DNA from 3 places in the Ruegeria sp. AM9 genome. Region 1 is predicted to be linked to each of the others. Evidence: riboswitches for the same ligand, from Rfam matches in the RefSeq annotation. Region 1 holds a riboswitch; each other region holds the start of a gene.
The links. A riboswitch is a leader RNA that binds a small molecule or an ion and turns the genes downstream of it on or off. The one in region 1 is predicted to bind cobalamin.
Positions count from the first base shown of each region.

Region 2: it holds a riboswitch for cobalamin, as region 1 does, so the genes downstream of both, ACR0DO_RS18325 (hypothetical protein) here and ACR0DO_RS08470 (DUF1636 family protein) in region 1, are expected to answer to the same signal.
Region 3: it holds a riboswitch for cobalamin, as region 1 does, so the genes downstream of both, ACR0DO_RS06900 (DUF1636 family protein) here and ACR0DO_RS08470 (DUF1636 family protein) in region 1, are expected to answer to the same signal.

Region 1 is NZ_JBQFWY010000003.1:249,229-253,434, reverse strand. It holds gene ACR0DO_RS08480 (hypothetical protein) at 76-561, opposite strand; gene ACR0DO_RS08475 (DUF3299 domain-containing protein) at 729-1,493, opposite strand; cobalamin riboswitch at 1,639-1,836, shown strand; gene ACR0DO_RS08470 (DUF1636 family protein) at 1,939-2,295, shown strand; gene ACR0DO_RS08465 (ABC transporter ATP-binding protein) at 2,292-3,077, shown strand; gene ACR0DO_RS08460 (ABC transporter substrate-binding protein) at 3,096-4,043, shown strand; gene ACR0DO_RS08455 (FecCD family ABC transporter permease) at 4,045-4,206, shown strand, end outside.
Region 2 is NZ_JBQFWY010000017.1:48,201-52,406, forward strand. It holds gene ACR0DO_RS18305 (bifunctional 2',3'-cyclic-nucleotide 2'-phosphodiesterase/3'-nucleotidase) at 1-595, shown strand, start outside; RNA gene ffs (signal recognition particle sRNA small type) at 635-733, shown strand; gene ACR0DO_RS18315 (alpha/beta hydrolase family protein) at 773-1,630, opposite strand; cobalamin riboswitch at 1,764-1,984, shown strand; gene ACR0DO_RS18320 (hypothetical protein) at 1,942-2,070, shown strand; gene ACR0DO_RS18325 (hypothetical protein) at 2,067-2,474, shown strand; gene ACR0DO_RS18330 (protein-tyrosine phosphatase family protein) at 2,476-2,979, opposite strand; gene ACR0DO_RS18335 (DNA polymerase III subunit gamma/tau) at 3,006-4,206, shown strand, end outside.
Region 3 is NZ_JBQFWY010000002.1:408,317-412,522, forward strand. It holds gene ACR0DO_RS06890 (NAD(P)-dependent oxidoreductase) at 1-839, opposite strand, end outside; gene ACR0DO_RS06895 (LysR substrate-binding domain-containing protein) at 943-1,818, shown strand; cobalamin riboswitch at 1,891-2,099, shown strand; gene ACR0DO_RS06900 (DUF1636 family protein) at 2,194-2,574, shown strand; gene cobW (cobalamin biosynthesis protein CobW) at 2,571-3,626, shown strand; gene cobN (cobaltochelatase subunit CobN) at 3,630-4,206, shown strand, end outside.

The sequences.
Region 1 (4,206 bases):
CCGACCGCAGCAGGATTGCCGCGTGCCGCCATTTGCGCGCGTGGAAGGCAGCGGAACCCAGGACTTGCTGTGGTTCTACAACGCAACATCCGCACGGGACTTGGCGTACTCGGGGTAGGGAAACGGCGTTTTGCGGGGCAGGATATGAGCTGACCCGCCGCCTGCGATCTCCATCAACGTTTCCGCCCGCTCGTAATAGGGCGCCAGATCGTCATACCCGAACGGCCAGTTCATTCCGACGCCAAACCGGGACTGCAGCCGGAAGTCACCGGGATGAAATCGCGGAGTATCGCCCCACCAGAAATTCGAGTTTCCGCCAAAAACAACGAAGCTGAGCCAGTCTTTCCGAAAACCGGACGAGTTGCGCTGAGTAATCTCCTCTCCGGTGCGCCAGCCATCGCGAAGCTGCGCCTCATGCGGGCGGAACCCGCCTTTTTCAATGATGAGAATGTCCAGATCCTGCGGCAGGGCATGCGCAAAAAACATAGATGCAAAGCTGCTGCCAACAAGCACCACATCCCATTCCCGGGACGCGACCTCTGTTAGGTCAATGCGGTTCATCTATTCACCCGGGCCTCTGAAGAGGCTCAAACCAACGTCACTGATACACTTAAATAGGATGATATAGGGTACCCCGAGACCGGGGTTTGTCAAATCACCAAAGATGATCGGTTTCTTCCGGAACCAATCTACAAGCCATTCCGCAGTGTCCCGATCCGGCGGCCGCGTCACTCAGAGGCCTTCGCCCCGCCGGTCTTGCGGTTGCCCGCCGCGCGGATGCGATCGGCAATGCTTTGCGTCCACTCCAGCCGCTCGCCCTGTGTTTCCAGGGTTTCGACACTGTCGGCGTCCAGCCGGAACGTCGCCCGCATGGGCAAAAACCCGTCGACCACCATCATGTTCTGCTCTGACGGATCGATGGTCAGCCTTCCGGTCAGCCGCACGGGTTCATGGACATAGCTGGGCGCCCAGTCACCGTTCAGCCGCACCCGGATCATCTGATTGGGCGGAGGTGGCGGCATATGGCTGCACATCCCGCGCTGGGGCACCAGATAAGCGATGGCGTTCCCGTCCGCATCGGGCGGCGCGGGAATGGCAAACCCCGCCAGCGTCACCGTCTGACCGTCAAATTCAGGGTTGCCCGCAGCGCCGGCGCGATCCCGGTTCCGGGCCACGGCATGCCGTTGCTCCAGCAGCCAGTCGATATCAATGCCATCGGCGGCCAGGGCGTCCTCGGTTTCGAACAGAAGCTCCTGCCAATTCAGCCGCTCTTCGGGGCTGCCCGCATCCTGATGCAGCCTGCTGCGCAGGCGTACGGCAAAAAGCACATCGTCGAACTGTTCCGGGCTCAGGTCGCGATACGGATCGTCGAAGACCTGAACGGACGGATCCGGCAAGTCAGACCAGTCCAGTGCAGCCCCCGGAGCCGCCAGCACGGACGGACCGCACAGGGTCAACGTCAGAATCGTCGCAAGGGGAAACCAATATCGCATGACCGGACTCTATCGCCCTGCCGGGATCATTCCAGTAGGTTTTTTGCAGATGCCGCTCTTTGCAGAACCCCCTGCAATTGCAGGGCTGCACCGGCAAACAAACGTAGAGGATATAACTTTATGATTGACGCACCGGGTCATCTCGGGCAGTCAATCTGGTGATGGTTCCCCCAAAAGGGATGAAAAGGGAATACGGTGCGGCCCTGTCAATTGGCCAACTCCGTGACTGCCCCCGCAACTGTAAGCGGTGAGCGACGCCATACACCCACTGGTCCTTGGGCCGGGAAGGATGGCCAAGCATCGACCCGCAAGTCAGGAGACCTGCCATCATATGTTCAACCAACCCGGGGCGGGGCGTCCTGGAAGGAGGCTATGATGACACGACTGACACGTGTTCCCATGATTGGCACCTTCTCTGCGCGTTTGAAAACGAGCGGAGCGGGCAATGCCGGAAACACCTGATCACTTCATTCTGATCTGCGAGACCTGCAAAGGGCCTGAGAATGCGGATGCCTTGCGCAACGCGCTGACGGGCAGTCTGCCCGCGGGGTTTGCGGTTCGGACCGTCACGTGCATGGCGGGCTGCGAACGACCGACTACCGTTGGATTTCAGGCCGTTGGCAAAGCCCAGTACCTGTTCGGCGATATCCGGACGCAACGTGACATCACTGCAGTGGCCGAGTTTGCGCGGCAGTACCGCCACAGTGCAGATGGCTGGACCAACGCCTCTGACCGACCGCGGCCGCTGTTTACCAAAACCCTGTCCCGGATGCCCCGGCTGAACGTAGAGGAACACTCATGACAGACCCCGCGTTTCTGGTCGCGCGTGACCTGGAATACTATGCGCTGAACGGCGATGTTCTGCTGCAGGGTGCATCGTTTGAACTGGACAAGGGCGCAATCCTGGCCATTGCCGGGCCGAACGGGGCCGGGAAAACGACACTTCTGAACCTTCTTAGTGGCGCCGCCGAGATGGTTCTGGGCGATGTTCTGGTCAACGGGCGCAGCCTGAAACAAATGCCTGCATCAGAGCGCGCGCGCATGATCGCCGTGGTCAGCCAGCAGGAGTTTCCGGACGGTCGGTTGCTGCTGCGCGATTACGTTGCGCTGGGTCAGATTCCGATCCGCTCCGACCGGTCCGCCGAAGCCCATGCGGCCGAGCTTGACCGAATACTGGACCTGACCGGGCTGAGCGCTCTGGCGGATAAACGGATGGCGCTGCTGTCCGGCGGCGAACGCCAGCGGGCACATATTGCGCGCGCCCTGGCGCAGAGCCCGTCGCTTCTGTTTCTGGACGAGCCCACCAACCATCTGGACCCGGACGCCAAGGGCCGGATGCTGTCACTGGTGGCCGAGCTGGGCATTACGGTGGTGATGATCGTGCACGATCTGGTCATGATCCCCGAGTTTGCCACCCATGTGGCGCTGATGAAATCCACCCGCCTGACCAGCTTTGGCCCCGTGGCCGAGGTTCTGACGCCCGCGCATGTGCGCGACACGTTTGGCGTCGACTACCTGTGTTTCCAGCACGAAGGCCGGGTGATCCCGGCGCTGGATATCCGAAGAACCCCCGTTTCAAACTAAAGCAAGGAAACACCCCCTATGAAACACATCTGGTCTGCGGCCCTGATCACCGCCATGGCAGGCGGCGCATCTGCAGGTGAAGTAACCGTTGATAACTGCGGCGAACCATTGGTTTTTGAAACTCAGCCCCAGCGGCTGGTCGTGCACGACATGAACATGACCGACATGGCCTTTGCGCTGGGTCTGCAGGACAAGATCGTCGGTCTGACCGGCATCACCGGCTGGTACAAGACCAGCCCCGAGTTTGACACGCTGCGCGGTGACATCCCCGAGCTGGCGCCAAAATACCCGACCGTTGAAAACCTGGTTGCGGTTGAACCCGACCTGTTCTTTGCCGGGTGGTATTACGGCATGAAACCCGGCGGCGACGTCACCCCCGACACGCTGGAACCTTTTGGCATCAAGACCATGATCCTGTCTGAGAGCTGCGTGCATCTGGACAAGGATCGCCCCGAGGCCAGCATGGACCTGCTGTTCGACGACGTGCTGCGCCTGGGCAAGGTCATGCATGTCGAAGGCAAGGCCGAAGAACTGGTCGGCGGCTGGAAAGAAGAGCTGGCAGCGATCGAAGCGCAGACTGCCGATCTGCCGAAACCCCGTGTCTTCCTGCTGGATGGCCCAGCGGATGCGCCCTTCACTGCGGGCAAATTCGCCATCCCCGATGCGATGATCGCTGCTGCGGGCGGCGAGAACGTCACCCATGACATGGATACCAGCTGGGGCCGCACCTCGTGGGAGGCCGTGGCCGCCGCAAACCCGGAATTCCTTGTGTTGCTGGATTACCAGACCGGAAATGGCGCAGAAGATACGTTCAAGTTCCTGCAGGACCATCCGGTGATGTCGCAGATCGACGCGGTCAAGAACGAACGCTGGATCGGCCTGCGCTACGAGGAACTGACCCCCGGACCGGCAAATATCGAGGCGATCTCGAAAATGGCCCAAGCCATGCATCCGGGCCTCAACTGATATGGGCCGATTGGGCCTTGAGCTAATCTTGGGGGCGGTCATTCTGGCCGCCCTCTTGCTGATTTCGACCGTCTACGGCACCACGCCCATCCCCGCGCGGGATGCGTTTGACGCCGTCTTGCTGGGCACCGGCCTGACGGACGGAGACATGTCCCCCCTGCAC
Region 2 (4,206 bases), on a different contig from region 1:
CTTTCCCAACGAATTGCAGGCCGTTGTCGTCAACGGAGCGCAGATTGGCGACTGGCTGGAAATGTCGGCAGGTTTGTTCAATCAGATCGAACCCGGCCGCGAAACCGATCTGGTCGACCCCAGCCGCGCCGGGCATAATTTCGATGTTCTGCAGGGGCTGAGCTGTCAGATCGACCTGTCGCACCCATCGCGCTTTGACGCCGCCGGTCGCCTGACCGACCCCGCGCATCGCCGGATTCACGACATCCAGTTCGAAGGGCGCCCCGTGACCCCGGACCAGCGCTTTGTCGTGGCGCTGAACAATTACCGCGTCAATGGAGGGGGGCATTTCCCCTTTGTCGACCGGGCCGAACCGATTCCGGTGCCGGCTCAACCCGTCCAGCGCATCCTGCAAGATTATTTCTCGGGCGCCCTGCCGCGCGACCCGCTGGAACACGCGCCCCGCGCCTTTCGGTTTGCGCCATTATCCGGGGCGACAACCTTGCTCCGGACCGGCCCAAAGGCCCACGATCACATTGCCGAGCTTGAGAAATACAGCCCACAGTTACTCGGAGAAGACGAAGAAGGCTTTTTGCTGATCCGTTTGACGCTCTGACGGGTTGTCTTTTCCACGCCCGTTGCCTATATCGACCGATGAGAGGTTGGCGCGGGCGAGCGCCTCGCCAACCTGGTCAGGTCCGGAAGGAAGCAGCCACAACGAGCCCCGCTTGGGTCGATGTCCAACCTCTCACTTCTTCCTCACAGAGAATGCAAAACGCCGGACCCGGCAGTATCATGCGATCAGCCGGGGCCAGAGGGCAGCGTTGCGGCGGGCGAAAGCTCCGATATGGCCCACTTCGGACAGGCCGAATTCAGCAGGTGACAACAGATGGCGGCGCGCGTGCGGCCCGTACAGATCGGCCAGCCGCCACACCGCGTTCGGCGGCACCACATCGTCATCCTCGAAGGTGAACAGATCCACAGGCGTCTCCGACTGCGCCCAACGCGCCTCGGGCAGAGTGATCCCGATCTCGGGCAGGTAGTTGCGCGGCGCGGTGCACCACCGCCGCCACTGCCAATAGACGCTTGCCGGCAGATCGGCCCCGAATCCCAGCGCCTTGCCCGGAAGATAGCCCAGAGCTTTCACCGCCAGCGGCGCGTGGCCGTACCAGAACAGCAATGCCAGCGCCCGGTAGGGCCAGGGATGGTCCGACACCGTCACCGGGCCAGAGCAAACACAGATCATGCGGTCGATCTGATCGATATCGGGTTGTATTGGCCCCAGCATCCCGCCGACGGAATGCCCGATGCTCCACTGCTGCGCGTCAGGGAACCTGCGTCGCATTTCAGCCCGGGCAGCTGGCATGTCGATCAGGGCCCAATCGGCCATCTTGACCCGCGATGCCTTCAGCGGCCCGGTCAGCGAATGGCCGAAATCACTGTAATCATAAGTTAGACAGGCCATCCCCTGCGCCTCGGCCAGCCAGCGGGCAAAGTGCTGATAGTAATCCCTCGGCACGCCCGTTGCGCCATGAATGACCACCGCCACCCGAGGCGCCGATGCCGGCATATACAGACGTGCGGATAAGGTGCCCGCGCATGATGGAAACTGGAAATCCTCGGTCGAAACAGTCTGTGTTGCGTCCAGCATGGTGCGGCCTCCGGGATTTTTGAACCGATTGGTTCACTTTCTCCAGTCCGCCGTGTTTCCGTCCGCAAGTCAACTATGACCATACGTCCACCTGGCCACGCAAATTGCCCGCTTGACTCGGGTCGCCCGCACCCGTTAGCGATGGCTTGATGGTTCTCGACCCCGATCTCGGGGCGGGATGAAAAGGGAACACGGTGCGGTTCTGCCCGGTGATGCCGGAACGAACCAAGGCCGCGACTGCCCCCGCAACTGTAAGCGGTGAGCAATGCCGAAACACCACTGGCCGAAAGGCTGGGAAGGTCGGCAAAGCGATGACCCGCAAGTCAGGAGACCTGCCATCGAAGCAAAACCGAAACTCGGGCGGGGTGTCCGGGCAGGTCGTCAGCACGCTGTCACACCTGATCTACGCCCCCGTCCTGCGCGCGGAGGGCGCATCATGATCTGGAAGACGAAGACACATCAATTCACCGCAACCGTGTGCCAGAAAACCGGCAAGACCTGCCCGGCCCTGGCACAGATGGCCCGCGCCGTCGTGCAGGCGATGGAGGCCGCTGCACCGGCGACCACCCCGGATTTCGAAGTTGAGGGCAGCAGCGAACTGGCCCATTGCGCTCAGGGCTGTTTCGCACGGTTTCGTGCACAGGCGGAACAGATTCGCGTGTTTTGCGGGACCGATGCCGACACCGCGATCGAAACGCTGGACGACTATGCAGATATGATGTTCTGCCTTGAATTCACCACACGCCCGGCCAAGCTGTTGCCGACACCGCCCTGCGCGATGCTCGAGGCCTCGGTCATTGCGCAAAGCCCGGTCGTGCGGCCGGAACGGCACGCGGCGCTCTGAACTAGTGGTAAGGCCGGGTGCTGGCCGCCTGTGCGGCCCAGTCCAACTGGCCGTCAGTCTCAACGGCGCAGGGCCGTACGGCGCGCAGGCGTTTCAGCGCTGCCTCGGGGCGTTCGCCGTGTTCGACCATAAGGCGCAGGACGATCATCCCGGACCGCCCGCAGCCACCCCGGCAATGTGCCAACACGCGCCCTCCGCGGGCCAGAACCTGTGCCGCCGCCGCGCTGACCTCAGGCCATGCGGCCTGCACCTCAGGCGGCGGCGCACCAAAATCCGTGACCGGCAGATGCGCCCAGCCGATTGCCGCGGCGCGCAGGTCGTCGCCGAATCCGGCGGCCCCCTCCTGCAGCATTTCACCCTCGGTAGTCATGGAAATCACCAGATCGGGCTGCCAGTCGCGGATGATGTGAAAATCCTGCCGATAGTTGCCCGCTCGCCCTGGCAATGGCGACAGAGCAACCGTGCCGTTGCCCACCTGCACGGCGTGAATTGCGAACAGTCTCAAGTGATAACCCTCCTGCCTATGCGTCTATGGTACATAAACTGCGACGCAAACGGAAATTCGCCAAGCGGGATGTGGACGCGGGCGGCGGGGGTCTCTACGCTGCATCGGAACCCGAATCCGACAGAGCAGACATGACCGACACGCCCAGCCCCGCCTATCAGGTTCTTGCCCGCAAATACCGCCCGGAAACCTTTGCCGACCTTGTGGGTCAGGACGCCATGGTGCGCACGCTGAAAAACGCGTTCGAGGCCGACCGGATCGCGCAGGCCTTCATCATGACCGGCATTCGCGGCACCGGCAAAACCACCACGGCGCGGATCATCGCCAAGGGCATGAACTGCATCGGCCCCGATGGCGAAGGCAAGCCGACCACGGAACCCTGCGGCCAGTGCGAGCATTGCGTGGCCATCATGGAGGGCCGCCACGTCGACGTGATGGAGATGGACGCCGCCAGCCGCACCGGTGTCAACGATATTCGCGAGATCATCGACAGCGTCCGCTATCGCGCGGCTAGTGCGCGCTACAAGATCTACATCATCGACGAGGTTCACATGCTCTCGACCAGCGCCTTCAACGCGCTGCTCAAGACGCTTGAGGAACCGCCCGAGCATGTGAAGTTCATCTTTGCCACAACCGAGATTCGCAAAGTACCGGTGACGGTGCTGTCACGCTGTCAGCGCTTTGACCTGCGCCGGATTGAGCCCGAGGATATGATCGGCCTGCTCAGCAAGATCGCAGCGGCCGAAAATGCCCAGATCGCCGACGACGCGCTTGCGCTGATCACCCGCGCCGCCGAAGGGTCGGCACGGGATGCGACCTCTCTGCTGGATCAGGCGATCTCGCACGGGGCCGGAGAAACCAGTGCCGATCAGGTGCGCGCGATGCTGGGTCTGGCCGATCGCGGCCGGGTGCTGGACCTGATGGACATGATCCTGCGCGGCGACGCGGCGGGCGCCCTGACCGAACTGAGCGCGCAATATGCCGAGGGCGCCGACCCGCTGGCCGTGCTGCGCGACCTCGCCGAGATCACCCATTGGGTCTCGGTCGTAAAGATCACCCCGGATGCCGCCGAAGACCCGACCGTTTCGCCAGACGAACGCGCCCGCGGCGTGCAGATGGCCGAGGCCCTGCCGATGCGGGTTCTGACCCGGATGTGGCAGATGCTGCTGAAAGCGCTGGAAGAGGTCTCGGCCGCGCCAAACGCCATGATGGCCGCCGAAATGGCAG
Region 3 (4,206 bases), on a different contig from region 1:
CGCTTGATAATGTTTGGTGACAGTTCGCGTTCGCCAAAACGGGCGATGCCGTCATCGATGATTTCGATCATCACAGGGTTGATCTCAAGCGGCACTCCGGCACGGTCGGCGACATCCTGGAACAACCCGATATCCTTCTTCACAAGGTCCATCGTGAAAGAGATATCGCGCGAGCCGTTCAGGATGACTTGGCTTTCGGTTTCATGCACAAACGAGGTACCGGATGAAATCTTGATCGCCTCGTAGGTCGTGTTGAGGTTCATCCCAGCGGCCTTGGCGGTCACAAGTGCCTCGGCGCAGGTGATCAGGTTGGCGGTGGCCAGATAATTCGTCAGCACCTTCAGGACCGAGGCCGTGCCCAGGTCTCCGGTATGCAGAACGCGGCGGCCCATCGTGGTCAGAAACGGCAAAATCCGCTCGAAGGTTGCGCGGTCGCAACCTGCAAAGATCGAGATATTGCCGGTCGCGGCCCGGTGACACCCGCCGGACACGGGGCAATCGACGGCGGCGCCTCCGCGCTCGATCACCATCGCACCCAGACGCTTGACCTCGGCCTCGTCGGTGGTCGACATCTCCATCCAGATTTTGCCCGGACCGACCTCGGGCAGCATCTGCTGCATGACGGCATCCGAGGCGGCAGGGGACGGCAGGCAGGTGATAACCGCATCGCAATCCCGCATGATCTGTGTCGGGCTTTCGGCCGCTTTGGCGCCTTGGGCCACGAATTCGGCCACCAGATCGGGATTGAGGTCATGGACCGTCAGATCAATTCCGTTCCGCAACAGCGAGCCTGACAGTTTGCCGCCGACATTTCCCAAACCGATAAATCCGACTTTCATTTCACCCTCCCGAAGGTCGCTGTTCGCGCCAAGTATCCCTGTTGCTTGCCTGTAGTGAAAATGAATAATAACACGCATTATGGGCAAAATTTTTTGGTGATAGATGGACCGCCTTCCAAACCCCGCATGGCTACGCAGCTTCGAATCCGCCGCGCGCCATCTGAATTTCACCACAACCGCGCAAGAGCTTGGCCTGACGCAGACGGCGGTTTCGCTGCATATTCGATCCCTCGAGGCCGAGTTGGGGCAAAAGCTGTTCACCCGGAATGCGCGGCGGCTGGAACTGACCGAGCTGGGGCAATCCTATTCGCTGACGGTGCGGCGGGCGTTGTCAGATATCGCGCTGTCCACCAACAGCCTGTTTGGCCCGGCCTCACGGCAGACCCTGACCGTCCGCGCTGCCATATCGACCGCCACCTACTGGATAGCCGCCGAACTGCCGGACTTCTCCACCCGGCATCCGGATATTCCGGTCCGTCTGGTCTCGCACATCTGGAACGACAGCGGGACGCCCGGCGATGTGGATGTGGAAATCCGGCTGGGGTATGGCGACTGGCCGGGGGTGCGGTCCGAGAAGATTACCGATGAAAAGCTGGTTCCGGTCTGTCGGGCCGGGCACGGTTCGCCGAAACTGAATAACGGGCCGCTGATTCAAATACTTGGGTACGAGGACAACTGGGCGCAGTATTTTCAAGCCATCGGCACTGCGCCACCCGGCCAACCATCTCGATATTCGGTGGATACGACGGTGGCGGCGCTGCAACTTGTGATGGCCGGTGCGGGATATGCAACGATCCTGGAACGGTTCGCCAGAAACGCGATCCGCCAGGGTGCGCCGATTGCGATTGCGGGTCCGGCGATTCCCTTTGCCCAGTCGCATTACATGGTTAGTGCTCAGCAAGCTGTGCCATCCACAGCAGCGGCAGGTCTGTTTTGCGCGTGGTTGCGGGACCGGCTGGCGGCGGATGCCGCGGATTGACACAAGCTGGTCGCTTTTTCGTCCCGAGGGTTTTCCGCCTGGGTCTGGCGCTTGACAAGGCCCCTGCCCGTGCCGCATGTCGCTTGGGTTGGTGTCCATCCCCGGATGGATGAAAAGGGAATGCGTCAGCGGTCATCCGTCAAACGCAGCCGCCCCCGCGACCGTGACCGGAGAGGGTGCCCACAGCCACTGGCCCAAAAGGCCGGGAAGGCGGGACATCCGACAGAGGCCCACCTCTGACATCCGCAAGCCGGGAGACCTGCCAGCACCCGAAGATGAAACCGGGCGGGGTGTTCCGGTGTCGGGTCCATGTCGCAACACGTGGCCCGCATGAAACCCCGTCCCCCGCAATGAGGATTTGGGGGGATGAGAGACATGACCGTGACCGCACCCGTCGAGCTGCTGGTCTGTACCACGTGCCGCCGCGGCCTGCCTGTCGAGGATGACGCGCAGCGACCCGGCACCTTGCTTCACAAAGCGCTGGAACAGGCGGAACTGCCCGAGGGCATCACTCTGAAAGCCGTGGAATGCCTGTCGAACTGTGATGAGGGCTGCTCCATCGTGCTGCGCGGCGGGCCGGATCGCTGGACCTTTGTCTACGAGCACCTCAACGAAAACGACCATGTCGAGACCATCGTCGAAGGTGCCACCAAGTACCTCGCGACCGAAGACGGCCTGGTCAAATGGCGCGAACGCCCAGAACATTTCCGCAAAAACTGTGCGGCCCGCATTCCCCCGATTGGAGCCCTGAAATGAGCAACCTCGAGAAACTCCCCGTCACTGTGATCACCGGCTTTCTGGGCTCGGGCAAGACCACTCTGGTCAAGCACCTGATGCAGAACCCGCAAGGCAAGCGTCTGGCCGTTGTGGTCAATGAATTTGGCGATGTCGGCGTCGATGGCGATATCCTGAAATCCTGCGCCATCCCGGACTGCCCGGCGGAAAACATCATGGAACTGGCCAATGGCTGCATCTGCTGCACCGTGGCCGACGACTTCATCCCCACCATCGAGGCGCTGATGGCCTTGGAGCCGCGCCCCGATCACATCCTGATCGAAACCTCCGGCCTCGCCCTACCCAAGCCGCTGCTCAAGGCGTTCGACTGGCCGGATATCCGGTCCAAGATCACCGTGGATGGCGTAATCGCTCTGGCCGATGCCGAGGCCGTTGCCGCCGGTCGTTTCGCCCCGAATGTCGAGGCCGTGGACGCCCAGCGCCTGGCCGATGACTCGATCGACCACGAAACGCCCCTGTCCGAGGTGTTCGAGGACCAGATCTCCTGCGCCGACATCATCCTGCTGACCAAACCCGATCTGGCCGGTCCCGAGGGTGTGGCCAAGGCCAAAGAGATCATCGCAGCCGAAGCTCCGCGCCCGCTGCCGGTGGTCGAAGTGGCCGAAGGTGCCGTGGACGTGCGCGTCGTTCTGGGTCTGGAAGCCGCAGCCGAAGATGACATGGACGCCCGTCCCTCGCATCACGACGGCCACCACGATCACGAGCATGATGATTTCGAAAGCATCATCGTCGAACTGCCGGAACAGACCGACCCCGTCGATCTGGTCGCGAAAATCGAACGCCTGGCCAATGAGCTGAACATCTTGCGCGTCAAAGGCTATGCCGCTGTTGAAGGCAAACCGATGCGTCTGCTGGTGCAGGCCGTCGGCGCCCGTGTCCGTCACCAATACGACCGTCCGTGGGAATCGGGTGAAGAGCGCCGCTCGCGTCTGGTGGTCATCGCCGAGCATGACGACATCAAAGAAGCCGCGATCCGCGACATCCTTGTTGGTGTGACCGAGGCCGCCGAGTAAGCCATGCACGTCGTCTTCCGCGAAAGCCACGGGTTAGAAGAAACCGAGACCCCAACCGATCTGGGCCAGAGCCCGGCGGATCTGGTGGTGCTGTCTTTTTCCGACAGCGACCTTGGCGCTTTCGCGGCAGGCTGGCATCGCGGTGGCGGTGCCGAGGGGCGGATGCCGACGATGCGGCTGGCCAACCTGACGGCGCTGAAACATCCTCTGTCCGTCGACACCTATGTCGAACAGACGCTGGAGGGCGCCAAAGGCATTCTGATCCGCCTGATTGGCGGCGTGCCTTACTGGTCTTACGGGTTGCAGCAGGTTTTGGCACTGGCGCAGGCTAAGGGTATTGCGCTGGCCGTCCTGCCTGCGGATGGGCGCGAGGACACGCGGCTGGATGACTATTCCACCCTGCCCGTCTCGACCCTGCGCCGGTTGGCGCATCTCTGCGACACTGGTGGGGAGGTCGCCGCACAAGCCGCGCTGGCGCAGATGGCACTGGCGGCAGGCCTTTATGCAGGTCCGGTAATGGGCGCCAAGACCCTGCCTGACTGCGGTGCATGGTGCCCGGATCGTGGCGTGATCCCCGTGG